DNA from 2 places in the Eubacterium sp. BL-380-WT-2B genome. Region 1 is predicted to be linked to the other one. Evidence: riboswitches for the same ligand, from Rfam matches in the RefSeq annotation. Region 1 holds a riboswitch; the other holds the start of a gene.
The links. A riboswitch is a leader RNA that binds a small molecule or an ion and turns the genes downstream of it on or off. The one in region 1 is predicted to bind molybdenum cofactor.
Positions count from the first base shown of each region.

Region 2: it holds a riboswitch for molybdenum cofactor, as region 1 does, so the genes downstream of both, FYJ53_RS08035 (4Fe-4S dicluster domain-containing protein) here and FYJ53_RS16430 (ABC transporter substrate-binding protein) in region 1, are expected to answer to the same signal.

Region 1 is NZ_VUMP01000008.1:78,990-86,018, reverse strand. It holds gene FYJ53_RS16445 (sensor histidine kinase) at 1-796, opposite strand, end outside; gene gpmA (2,3-diphosphoglycerate-dependent phosphoglycerate mutase) at 980-1,723, opposite strand; gene FYJ53_RS16435 (hypothetical protein) at 1,964-2,878, shown strand; molybdenum cofactor riboswitch at 2,971-3,106, shown strand; gene FYJ53_RS16430 (ABC transporter substrate-binding protein) at 3,098-4,138, shown strand; gene FYJ53_RS16425 (iron ABC transporter permease) at 4,203-5,210, shown strand; gene FYJ53_RS16420 (ABC transporter ATP-binding protein) at 5,210-5,986, shown strand; gene FYJ53_RS16415 (XdhC family protein) at 6,001-6,792, shown strand.
Region 2 is NZ_VUMP01000003.1:399,041-406,069, reverse strand. It holds gene nuoE (NADH-quinone oxidoreductase subunit NuoE) at 1-132, opposite strand, end outside; gene FYJ53_RS08045 (MoaD family protein) at 150-425, opposite strand; gene FYJ53_RS08040 (aldehyde ferredoxin oxidoreductase family protein) at 496-2,292, opposite strand; gene FYJ53_RS08035 (4Fe-4S dicluster domain-containing protein) at 2,295-2,750, opposite strand; molybdenum cofactor riboswitch at 2,895-3,008, opposite strand; gene FYJ53_RS08030 (helix-turn-helix transcriptional regulator) at 3,183-3,398, shown strand; gene FYJ53_RS08025 (helix-turn-helix transcriptional regulator) at 3,395-3,610, shown strand; gene FYJ53_RS08020 (DUF3169 family protein) at 3,612-4,382, shown strand; gene FYJ53_RS08015 (MATE family efflux transporter) at 4,424-5,785, opposite strand; gene fucO (lactaldehyde reductase) at 6,099-7,029, shown strand, end outside.

The DNA.
Region 1 (7,029 bases):
CATCATCACGCCCTGCTTTGATACACACAGTTAACGCATTGGTAAGATGCCGGAGATCGTGCTGGAAAATTCTGAGATGCTCTTCGCTCTCAGCAATGGCCTGTATGTGTTTTTTTAAGGATGTCATCTGAAGTTGCATGGCGGAAAGCTCCCTTGTACTCTGAAAATAGCTGCTCTGCTGCTTGAGGATTGTGTAGATGGTTCCATTGTACAAAACAATAGCGACACAAAGGCCAATAGCTGCCGGAATGTTTTCTGGCCGTTCATTTAAAGGCGCAGGGTAAGAAGCGACATTTAAGAATGAAAGCAGCAGGCAAATGGGAATCAACGATAAGCGTATCCAGCCTGTTTGTAGTTGTCCGAGTGTCTCAAGAAGCGGCCTTCGGATAAATTTTATAATTACCAACGCCAGTATCATAAAAATTAATATCTGGTTTAAAAGCTCTCCAACGCCATCTGGCATATAAGGTGCCAGGATACCGCAGAACAGGTCCTGGATCGCCACAAAGGTACATGACAAAAGAAAGGAAAAAAAGGTCCTCGCGTCATTATAACGGGAAAGGATAATGACAAATCCCGCAGCGATAATGATATGCAGCAGACGAAACTCCAAATCACTCAAGCCGTAGGGCAGTCTGAGCTCCATTAAAATATCAAGAATAATAACCCCAAGTATCCCGGCTCCAGTGATCAGAAAGGTTTTTGTTTTTGAAAAACGCCAGTTCGACAAAAGCAGGAAGTAGACAATGCCAAAGGGCGCAGTGATAATGATTTTCAATAAACTGAGTGCATCCATGTCTGTTACCTCCCCTCACTTTTGATTCTATTATAACGAAAAAATACACAAGATGCAAAGTGAATTCGTCGTTAAATTCAACCGATATTTAAAATGGTCATACCATCTGCCCTTTAGAAGGTGGTGTATGCCTTCACCCCATCAAAAAAACGGTGGCCAGAAAGCCACCGTTTTTTCTGTTTTTTATTTTGCTTTTCCCTGCTCAGCCACTTTTTTCATTCGTGTTTCAATAATGGATTGGTCTCCCAGGTAGTAATGGTCAGTCATATTAAAGTCATCGTCGAATTCATAAATCAAAGGAATACCGGTTGGGATATTGACACCCATGATCTCATCCTCCGACAGGTTTTCAAAATATTTAACCAGCGCGCGGATCGAGTTTCCGTGGGCTACCAGCAGAACGCGTTTGCCCTCAAGCATATCCTTTTTTATCACATTTTCATAATAAGGGATAACGCGAGTGATCGTATCCTTCAGGCTTTCTGCCAAAGGCAGCTCGCTTTTTTCCACATTTCGATACTGCTCCTGCAGCTGTGGGTTTCTGGGGTCATCCGGTTCCAGAGCCGGTGGACGGACGTCAAAGGATCGGCGCCAGATTTTGACCTGTTCCTCTCCGTATTTCTCTGCTGTCTCGGCCTTATTCAGCCCTTGCAAGGCGCCATAATGGCGTTCGTTAAGCTTCCAGTCCTTTATGACTGGCAGCCAGGCCCGGTCCATGGTATCCAAAACCACGTTTAAGGTATCCACCGCTCTTTTTAAAAAAGAGGTGTAACAGATATCAAAATCGTAGTCCTTTCCTTTTAGCATATTGCCAGCGTCTGCGGCTTCTTTAATACCTTTATTCGATAAAATTACGTCCGTCCATCCTGTAAACAGGTTCAGGCGGTTCCATTCACTTTCACCATGTCTTAAAAGTACAAGCTTCATCTTTATCATCTCCAGTTCTTTTAAAATTTTATACCCAAAAATTTCTGGAAATTGCATATTTTTCAAAAATGATTCTTTTTTATACCCAATTATTTTTTACAACTAAGATTCATTCTCATCTTTATCTAAATTTTACTTTAGAATCAAGTTGAAGTCCCTGCTGTTATCAACTATAATTGACATACAGGCAATAAAACACCTGTTTGATGATAATAATATCTGAGAGGGAGAGCTAATATTATGAGATTAATTACCCGTTCTGATTTCGACGGCCTTGTCTGTGGCGCGCTGCTCAAGGAAGCCGGAATCATTGACCACTGGAAATTTGCCCATCCTAAAGACTTGCAGGATGGCCTGGTAGAGGTCAACGAAGATGACTGTCTGGCAAATGTCCCTTTTGTGGAGGGCTGCGGCCTTTGGTTTGACCATCATTCCAGTGAGTTTGAGCGCAACCAGCTTGAAGGCAAATATAAAGGTGAAAGCCGTATCACGCCATCCTGTGCGAGAATCATTTACGAATACTATGGCGGTGAGGAACGCTTTTCACATTTCAATGAAATGCTGGCCGCCGTCGACAAGGTGGACTCTGGCAATTTGACTATTGATGAAATTCAAAACCCGGAAGGCTGGATATTGATCGGTTTTCTGATGGACCCCAGAACCGGGCTTGGACGCTGGCGTAATTTTACCATCTCCAACTACCAGCTGATGGAAAAGCTCATTGATGCCTGCCGTACCATGTCCACTGATGAGATTCTAAACCTTTCCGACGTTCAGGAGCGTATCGAAGTTTATTTTGAGCAAACCGCCAAGTTTAAGGAAATGGTAAACAAATATACCCGAACCGACGGCGATGTCATCATCTCTGATCTGCGCGGCGTCGACCCTATTTATACGGGGAACCGTTTTCTTATTTACAGTATGTATCCAAAGCAGAATATTTCTGCCTGGATTGTCAGCGGCAAAGGTGGTCTGGGCTGTTCTGTGGCTGTTGGTTATTCGGTCTTAAACCGGACTTCCAACATTGACGTTGGCAGTTTAATGCTGAAATATGGCGGTGGCGGCCATAAGGCTGTCGGCACCTGTCAGTTTAAAGACGAGGAAATTGAAGCGAAGCTCCCTAAGCTGCTGGATGAGCTTGTGAATCCTCAATAAAAATCATCCATCTGCAACCCCGCTTCTGTCACAGGGAGCGGGGAGTTTTATTTTTCTTCTTTAAAACGTTATCAAACCGTGCTATAATGAATTTATATAACAAGCTCTGATGGACTTAACCTAAAAACGGATTGCCCAAAATCATTTGTTCATGGTTTTGCCACGATAGGGTACTGTTGGAAACGGCTTTACCTTCTGTATTTGAAAAGGAGTAAAAAAATGAGAAAAAAACTACTGTGCATGATTCTGGTCCTTACTTTAATTTTAAGTATGACTGCCTGCAGCCCAAAGCAGGAGGACTCGTCAGACAAAGCATCCGGCGAGATTAAAGTCACAGACGCCATCGGACGCGAGGTGACGCTTCCTGCACCAGCGACGAAGGTGGTGGGAACACACAATCCATCCTTAAATACTGCGGTTGTCATTGGCGGCGGTGGCAAATACATTGTCGGATTTGGAAATAAAGATATGGCCCGTGGCCTGTACGAGGAAGTAATCGACGGATATGACGACCTGCCGCAAATCGGTAAGGCCAAGGATATCAATATGGAAACAGTTATGGAGTTGGGCGCAGACCTCGCTATTCTGCCTGAACGTTTCGCCAATCAAGCCGACCAGTTCGCCGAAGTCAATGTCCCGGCAGTTGTTGCTCTCCCCAATGATGAAAGCTTCGACACAGTCACCAACTCTCTGAAAATTGTCGGAAAGGCTCTGGGTGAGGACAAACGCGCGGAAGAAATCACTTCCTTTATCGACGATAAAATCGCCGATGTCAGCAAAAAGGTGGGTTCAGCCTCTGAAAAACCGTCCATTTTATTTTTAGGCGGTTCCAGCCCTCTCACCGTTGCGCCCGACGCCATGATTCAGACCTATATTATCGAAAAGGCCGGCGGTACTAACGCAGTCAGCGGGGTCGATAAAAAAGGGGAGTTCGCCGATGTGAGCATTGAACAGATTGTCGGCTGGAATCCCGATATTATCTGGATACCCTCCTATGCTAAATACAAGGCCGACGATCTTCTGAACGACCCGGCCTGGAGCAGCATTAAAGCCGTACAGGATAAGGCCGTTTATGTCTTTCCATCCTCTCTGGAGCCGTGGGACTACCCCACCGCCTCCTCTGTACTGGGAGTCTGCTGGGCAGCTAATAATCTTCACGGTGATCTTTACAGCTCAGATGATTTTATGAAGGATGTCGATGCCTTCTATCAGATGGTCTACGGCAAAACCTTTACCAAGGAACAGCTTGGGCTTCAATAAGCATTGAGGTCTTCCGGGCTGGCGGGCTGTGCAATTGCCTGCCGGCCCTTTCATTTTATCTGCTATGAAGAACACAAAACATCGACATCTCATTATTGTACTGAGCACCATATTGCTCTCGCTCATGGTTATCGCCTGCTGCGTTGGGCGTTATACAGTTAACCCTCAGGATATGCTTTATGCCATCCAGACTAAAATGACAGGCGAGCCGGGGAATCTGGCCATGGAAAACGTCTTTTTTGTCATTCGGCTGCCCCGTGTCATTGCCGCAGTCAGCATTGGTGCGGTGCTTTCACTCTGCGGCGCGGTCTATCAGGGCATTTTTAAAAACCCACTGGTATCGCCGGACTTGCTCGGTGTCTCCAAGGGCGCCTGTGTAGGCGCGGCTTTTTCAATCCTGCTGGGCGGCGGTATGCTTGCGCGTCAGCTGTCTGCTTTTGCCTTCGGCATCATCGCCATGCTTATGACCATGACCTTTCCAAAGCTCCTGCGCAACCAGAGCAACCTTGTTCTGGTGCTTGCCGGTATCATCACCAGCGGCTTTATGGACTCAATTCTTGGACTTATGAAATTCACTTCTGAAAATGATACGGATCTCGCCGCCATTGTTTTCTGGCAAATGGGCAGTCTGGCCTCCATAAAGGTTCATGAAATTCTTTCTGTGCTGCCTGTGTTCGCTGTTGGCGCGTTTATCCTGCTGAGCCTCTCCTTTCGGATCAACATCCTTTCCTTTGGCGATATTGAAGCCCAGAGCCTTGGGGTTAACGTTAAAAAAATCCGATGGATCATCATCCTGATCGCCAGCCTGCTGACAGCCAGTGCGGTCTGTATCAGCGGAACCATTGCCTGGATTGGGCTGATCATGCCCCATCTCGCAAGGATGCTGGCCGGCTCCGACCATATTAAATCTCTCCCGGTAACCATGCTGATGGGTGGTATTTTTCTTCTTCTCATTGATACCATCGCCCGGACCGCCACCTCTCTGGAAATTCCGCTTTCGGTTTTGACAGGACTCATCGGCGCGCCCTTCTTTGCCTGGCTTTTATACCGGCAGAAAGCAAAGGTAAGCTGATGAAGATACAAATTGAAAAGTTGTCCTTCTCCTATGATGAAGCCGCTCCTCTGCTAAAAAGTATTGACTTTACCCTTAACGCTGGGCGGGTAATATCCATTCTGGGACCAAACGGAGCGGGGAAAACAACGCTGCTCAACTGTATTGCAGGCCTTTTTAAGCCCAGGGAGGGTAATATCCTGATTGACGGAAAGAACATGGAGACGCTCTCCCACCGGGAGGTTGCCAGAATAATCGGCTATGTGCCACAGATCATTGTCCCTGCCTTTTCCTATTCTGTTTTAGATTATGTGGTGACAGGCTGCGCCCCGCACATTGGCACCTTTGAACGGCCAAAGCAGATTCATTTTGACGCTGCCATGGCTGCGCTGGAGTCCATGGGGATCGCGGCACTCAGAGATAAGCCCTACAACGAAATCAGCGGCGGCGAACGGCAGCAGGTCAGCATTGCGCGAGCTCTGGCTCAAAGGCCGGCTTTTATCCTGATGGATGAGCCCACCGCCCATCTGGACTATGGCAACCAGATTCAGGTTCTTAAGACAATCCGCACCATGGCTTCTCAGGGCTATGGCATTGCGCTGACCACACACAATCCCGACCATGCGCTGCTTCTGGGTGATCAGCTGGCTGTCCTGGAACGGGACGGCACCTTTACCTTTGGCAAATGTAAGGAGGTATTGACGGAGCCCTTTCTTAATCATCTTTACGGCATCGACCTCCGGCTTGAGGAAATTCCTTCTGTTGGCCGCCGGGTCTGCTTTGCACCAAAACTATAAAATGGAGGTTTACCATGAATCCAAAAAAATTACTGGAAGAACAGCTTAAGCTGGAGGAAGCCGGGCGTCCCTACGCAGTCATCACCATCATCCGGGCCAACGGCGCTGTCCCCAGAAAAAGCGGCAAAATGCTGGTAACCGCGGATGGCAACAGCATTGGCACCATTGGCGGCGGCAGCTCGGAGCTTTTGGCCATACAGGACGCTCAGGCATGTATCCGCTATGGCGAAAACGCCGTTAAGGATTATGTCCTGAACAGCGAAAACGGTATGGTCTGTGGCGGAGACTTCTCTGTATTTATTGAGGTTGAAAACCCAAGACCGCGTCTGCTGCTCTGCGGCGCTGGCCACGTTGGAACTGCCCTTATGAAAGCCGCCCATCTGGCTGGCTTTGATATCACTTTGGTCGATACCCGTGCAGAGGACCAGATCGGAGACGCCATCCTGCTGGCAGATACCTATGTGCCTGTTGAGGACTTCTACAAAGGGATTATGGCACTGACGATTCCCGCTGGAGCCTTTATCGTCATTACTACTTATGGCCATCGTTTTGACAAAGAAGCGTTGGCGGCAGCTCTGACCAAAAAGGCCGCCTATCTTGGAATGATCGGCAGCCGAAAAAAAATCGCAGCGGTTTATGAAAAGCTGCGTTCAGAGGGTTTTACCCATGAGCAGCTGGAAGCAGTTTATGCGCCCATTGGCATGGATATTGGCGGTGAAACCCCTGAGGAGATCGCCATTTCCATTGTCGCTGAAATGCTGGCGGTTAAATATAAACGAAGTGGCGCGCATTTAAAGGATCTCTAACTGATATGTTTATAATTTTACCGGAGACAGGTTCTTCGGTTTTTTATTTTTTGTTCAGAGTCTTTGAGTTGTTTTTGTGAAAGCCCGATTCATTTTAGACTCACTTTTGATTATTTTTTGTAATTTCTTCTTTTTTATTTTCTAAATCCCTTTCAAAACCCTTTTAACACACTATATTTTCGTAATTTTATATTTATTTTGTTTTATGGCACACATCTTGCGTTAACATATTGGCAT
Region 2 (7,029 bases), on a different contig from region 1:
CGCTTTCATTCCCTGCTCTGGAATATAGTTAAAATGATGCTGCATATCCTGCATCATTGCCAGAGAATGCCGTCTATCCCTGGGATACGCTGATAAGATTTTGTCGATTGATTCTTTTGTTATTTCCTGCATGGGCTCACTCCCCTTCCTCATCCTCCCGCAACAACGGGAAAAATTGCCACAGCACTGTTTTCGTTCAGAGGTGTCTTAAGCCCCTGCAAATGCTCGATATGGCGTCCGTCGACCATCAGGATAATCTCTGCTCCGGGCGCCTCTCCATCTGGACTTAAAACGTGATTCCTGAAAGCATCGCCATAGGTTTCAGAGAGGATATGCAAAAGCGTGTACATATCCTTACAGACCGGTACATCTGCCTGACGGCAGCCTGTATAATTCCGGATGGTAGCGAAAAATTTTACTTTCATCTTAATCTCCTCTTTGCGTTATGATGCATGAAAGGAGACAGGGCTGTGCCCCATCTCCGATATCTGTCGTTTAAAGTCCAAGCTCCTGAACTTTTTCCTCGGTTGGCACACCTTCTGTGCTCCAGCCGCGCACTTCATAGTATTCTTTCAGCATGACGTCAAGCTCAGCCACTTTGCCCTTTGCCGGGCCTTCCGGCAGGGCTTCGCGCAGTAGTCTTGGCGGCAGAGTATCTTTCTCAACACCTGCTGCAATATTAAACTGCTTTTCAATGTTCCAGATCCGTTCTCCCTTTAACAGGAATTCCTCATCCGTCTCATCTGAGCCTACAGCCTCGCGGTACTGCGCCGCAATCTCAGGCAGGCCGATGCCAAAGGTTGTGAACAGGCAGATGCCGCTGGAATCTACCGCTGCTGTGAGATCCTGGAAGGTCTTGAGAAGCGGCGCCTTGCCTTCAGTCACAAGCGGATCGGTCTTTAACGGAATCCCCAGAACCTCAGGTGAGGTCAGGTAACCACGGACATGGCAGCCTCCACGGTTGGAGGTCGCATATTCAAGGGCCATCCCCTGGACAGCGCGTCCATCATAAGCGGGCATTTCCTGTTTTTTAACGGACATGGACAACTCTGGCGCACCGTGTTTTTCTGCCAGGCGGTACGAGCCCTGAGCCAGCTCAACACCAAAGCCTTCCATTTTTCCTGTGAGCTCTGTCAGATCAACCATGGCCTGTGCGTCGCCAAAGGGCAGCGGACGGCCAATTTCTTCCTCACTCAGAAGCCCCTTTTCGTAAAGCTCCATGGCACAGGCAATGGTAGAACCAAGTGTGATCGGGTCCATGCCATACTGGTTACAGAGGAAATTGGCTTTGCAGATAGCAGCCAGATCATTGACACCACAGTCTGCACCATAGGACCAGCCGGCCTCGTATTCTGGGCCTTCACCCATGGACTTAAACGGCCCGTCCGGGATTCTGGTCACGCGGCCGCAGCCAATGGAGCAGCCAAAGCAGCCCTTGTTTTTAACCAGATAAGAATCGACCAGCGCTTCACCAGAGGTATCATCTGCCTTATCATAGACACCGCCGTCACGCCAGTTGCGAAGCGGCAGGCCACCGACTTCGTTGATCATATTGACCAGAACCTCAGTGCCATAGGTCGGCAGTCCTCCACCCGTAACGGGGTGTTCCTTGAGCTTGGTACGGGCATCGGTCATCGCTGCCATAAAACCTTCAGGCCGCGCCACTGTTACCCCGCCGCTTCCGCGAACCACTACAGCCTTTAGCTTTTTGCTGCCCATCACAGCGCCCATACCACCACGGCCTGCTGCGCGGTGCTTGTCATTCATGATGGCAGAATACAGGCAGCCCTGTTCACCGGTCGGGCCAATACAGGCGACACGCGCGCCTTCTCCGCAAGCTTCCTCCAGTGCTTCGGTCGTTTCATAAACGTCCTTCCCCCAGAGGTCTGAGGCATCTCTGAGCTCCACTGTGTCGTCATTGATATACAGGTAAACCGGACGGTCACTCTGGTTTTCAAAAATAATTCCGTCATAGCCTGCAAATTTCAGTTCGGGGCCAAAATGACCGCCGGAGTTTGAAGCGCCGATGGTTCCTGTCAAAGGCGCCTTTGCCACGACCTCATACCGCCCGCTGCAGGAAGCAGCCGTACCGGTCAACGGTCCTGTCATAAAAATCATTTTATTATCCGGACCAAGCGGGTCTACCTGCGGGTCTACCTCGTCACAGAAATATTTTGTTCCCAGGCCACGCGCGCCAATAAAATCATGGGCGGCCTGCATGTTAAGCGGTTCCTTTTTGATGGTTCCTGCTTCCAGATCAACGCGGATTAATTGTCCCATCCATCCATTCATCGTTATCCCTCCAATCCATAAACGTCTTTCAGCTGATCCGCAATGGCCTTTTTACGTTCCATTTCAACCGCTTCGCCATAGACAATGGCGCCAGACGGACAAAACTTGGCACATTTTGGATCGCCGTCACACAGATCGCATTTAAACACTTTTCTCTTAACCGGATTAAAGCTGATGTTGCCGAGCGGGCAGGCGTTCATACACATTTTACACACGATACATTTTGCTTCATCCATAACAAATGCACCGTTTTCATTCCTTGAGATCGCGCCCACCGGACACACCTTCATGCAAGCTGGTTCCTCACATTGCATACACATCACAGGAATGGTTACGGCTGCTTTTTCATAATCCATCACTGTTACATTTGACAATGATGGATTAAATTCCTGATAGTGTCCAAAAGAACAGACCAGTTCGCAGGTTCTGCAGCTTATGCACTTTTCAGGTTTAATCATGAGTTGTTTGCTCATACGCTTCTGGATACTGCCGACGCAGTACCCTCACACCTCCTTTGTGGTAAGTTTACAAAATGAGAATCGCTTTGTGTCCTGGAATTCAGGAAAACACAAAGCCCGCAGAAATAGCTTTATACATAGTAAAAGCAGTTTCTACGGGCTCCTTTGCAAAGATGGCAGACAACAGGGTTGCCCCTGTTACCCATTGGCTGGAAAGGCCCCGGAAGGGTCTTTCCAGCTTCAGAGCAATTCTATTGTTATCATTATCATAGCACATTTTTAAATTCTTGTAAACGTCTTAAAATTTTCTAAAGATTTATTTTTTCTTTTTTATCAAATTTTTGTTTGACAAATATTTTTGTCAATGTTAAACTATTTTTGACAAGAATATTTGTCAAGATGACAAAAATCATATACAAAGGAGGCCTGAGCATGCCCCTCAAAAACCGATTAAAAGAGTTCCGGGCCCGAGATAAAATCAATCAGTCAGAGCTTGGTAAGCTGGCCGGTGTATCCAGGCAAACCATCAGTTTAATTGAACGCGGAGATTATTCTCCTTCCGTAACGCTGGCGCTTAAAATTGCCCGGATTTTTAATACCTCCGTTGAGGACATTTTTACCTATTCAGATGAGGAGGACTCAGAATGAACACGCACAAAAACCACCTGAAAGATTACAGAATCAAACAAAAGCTTACGCCCGCACAGCTTGGCGAGCTGGCTGGCGTATCCAGGCAAACCATCTTTTTGATCGAGGAAAACCTTTATTCTCCCTCTGTCCGGCTTGCCGCAAAATTCGCAGATATTTTCAATACTACCATCGATTCCCTTTTTACCCATACCCTCGAGGAGGAAAAATGACATGAAAGCAAAAGAAAGCAAACACATTTACCTGAAATTTTTTACCCTGATCATCATATGCGGCTTTTTAGGCGGGCTGGCTGGCTTCCTGCTGAACTATCCAGGCTTTGACATTGTCGATAGCGTACAGCTGCTTCAAAACAACATTCTGGACTACGGCCTATATATATCTTCTGCCGGTTCTGTTGTTTTAATGCTCATCACCGCTCTGTTTTACCTTTCCGCAAGAAATACCTACAGACAGCTGGAAACAAACGATTCGGATGCACTTTATGAAAAAGCCGACCACCTCTGTGATACAGGGATAATCTTTGGCAACATCACGCTGATTTTCACCTTTGCTTTTTACGGTATCAATGTCAGCGGCATACACAATAACAGCTCCACTTCCCTTTTATGGGCACTCGCGGCATTTTTACTGCCAGTTATCTTCTGCGTTATCTTCCAGATTCTCTTTGTGAATCTGACCAAAAAGATGAATCCGGAAAAACAGGGAAACCCGCTGGATTTAAATTTTAAAAAGATCTGGATGAACAGCAATGATGAGGCGGAAAAATTCATTCTCTACAAGGCTGCCTATAAAACCTTTCAAATTATGCAGATGGCCTTTCTCATTGTCATGGTGCTGCTCATGTTTGCGGCCCTGACCACCCCCATTGGCGCGTTTCCTTTTATGATCATTGGTATTTTATGGGGACTGCAGAGCACACTGTGCTGCATCTTTTCCATGAATCTTCAAAAAAGCAAAAAAATAGACAGTGATGACTGTTAAACCAAAAAGGAGGTGCGCCGAAACGGCGTACCTCCTTTTTATCAGGCCTTCACTGCGTTCTTAATGCTTAAATCCATCCATTTCCTGCGTTTCCAACGGACTAAAAACATGGCAGCTCTCAGGATTTCATCACAGGCCATGGCGATCCATATCCCGATCAGTCCCCACCCCAGTATAATGCCTAAAACATAACACAGAACCACCGATACAAACCATTGTGAGCCAATACCAAGGGCGATGGGAAACAGAATGTCATTGGCCGCCTGAAGTGAGCGGACCATCACCATATTTACCGCACGGCCAAGCTCCAGAAAAATATCAATGAACATCACCTGCTTACCGAGGGCAATAACTTCCGGGTCAGAGGTGAAAAAACCAAAAATCTGATCACTGAACACAAAGAGCAGAAGCGCCACGCAGAAGGATACCAGCACAGATGACCGGAGTGTGGCCTTTACACGCCTGTCCGCATTGTCATACTCCCTCGCTCCAATCATATAGCCCACTAAAACCTGGGAGGACTGGGAAATTGCATTGCTGTACAGATAAGTGATCATGGCAAACATCACCGCATACACACGAGTTGTAATGACCACCGCGCCGCAGAGATTCACAAATCCCATTGTCACTGTCTGGCTCAGCGTCCAGGAAAGTGTCTCACCACCCGAAGGGATCCCGATAAACAGAAGCCTTTTAAGCATGGCGGACGGGAAAGGCCGCAATGTTTTTAAGGACATTCCCGGTTTGATTTTTTTAACGAACAGGCAGACAACAATCACCACCCCAACAAGCTTGGCGATGTTGCTTGAGATGGCGGCTCCAGTTACACCAAGAGGTGCCGGCAGGCCAATGCCGTTGATCAGAATGTAGTTCCCCCCAATGTTGAGCACATTCATAATAATGGAGACAAACATGGTTTCTTTCATCAGACGATTACTCCTGAAAATAGCCGAAAAGGTCAGAAATACAGCCTGCAGAAAAAGGCCCGCGCCAATAATCCGCGTGTAGGCAACCGTTTCGGGCATAATGGCGTCTGGCACCTGCAGCATATGATAGATGGACTCTGTAAAAAACAGCAGAATCGCGCTGATGATCACTGAGAAAACCAGGTTGACGATCAATGCCAATGTATAGATTGTCGACACATTTTTATAATTTTTTGCGCCCATGTTCTGAGAAACCAGAATCGTGGTCGCAAGGGAGATGATACTGAAGGAAATCAACAGGACATTGATAATCTGGTTAGCGTTCCCGATGGCGCCCACACCGGTCTGCGACACCTGTCCTACCATCATCTGGTCCGTATTCCCCACCAGCATCTGCAGAAAAAGCTCCACAAAAATGGGCCATGTCAGCTTGAATAAGGATTCTTTTTTTGTATTTTCCGGAAAAGTTGTGGTCATTTTTACTCCTGTCATATAATAAATTGCTTTGTTATTATAGCATAAACAAGGGTCGGATAAAGCTTTCGGTTTGAATTTGTGCACGTTTACGGTCATTAAATTATCAATTTTTAACGACCCTGATTTTTCTTTCTGTTTTTCTTTCATTTGAGAACAAAATATTTTCCTTTATTGTCTTTTGTAAAAACACCTTTCTTCTGTTGATGAAAACGTTAATAAATATTTGCATCAAATGAACATTAATCTATCTTGAGAATTTTACGAAAATTGAATAAAATAATATTAATTTTATTAGTTAAGGGAGATTACTATTATGGCAAATCGATTCGTTCTAAATGAAACATCATATCACGGCAGCGGCGCAATCAATGAAATTGCAACCGAAGCAAAGGCGCGCGGCTTTAAAAAGGCCTTTGTCTGTTCTGACCCTGATTTGGTGAAATTTAATGTGACAAAAAAGGTAACGGATATTCTTGACGAAGCAGGACTTGATTATGAAGTTTACTCTGAAATCAAGCCGAATCCCACCATCGAAAACGTACAGACTGGTGTTGCAGCCTTTAAGGCTTCCGGCGCAGACTATCTGATCGCCATCGGTGGCGGCTCCTCCATGGATACCGCAAAAGCCATTGGTATTATCATTACCAATCCTGAATTTGAAGATGTCCGCAGTCTGGAAGGTGTTGCCCCGACAAAGAATCCCTGTGTTCCGATTTTTGCCGTTCCAACCACTGCCGGTACCGCAGCAGAAGTCACCATTAACTACGTTATTACCGATGTCGAAAAGAAACGTAAATTTGTCTGTGTCGACGTACATGACATCCCGGTCGTTGCCTTTGTAGATCCGGACATGATGTCCAGTATGCCAAAGGGTTTGACCGCTTCCACAGGTATGGACGCCCTCACACACGCCATCGAAGGCTATACAACCTTGGGTGCCTGGGAGCTTTCAGATATGTTCCACTTAAAAGCCATTGAGATCATCGCACGTTCCTTAAGGGGTGCTGTCGAAAACACTCCTGAAGGACGCGAAGACATGGCACTCGGCCAGTACGTCGCGGGAATGGGCTTTTCCAATGTTGGTCTCGGCATTGTCCACTCCATGGCCCATGCCTTGGGCGCTGTTTATGACACGCCACACGGTGTTGCCAACGCGATCCTTTTACCCTCCATCATGGAATATAACGCGCCTGAAACCGGCGAAAAATACAGATACATCGCGCAGGCCATGGGTGTTGAAGGCA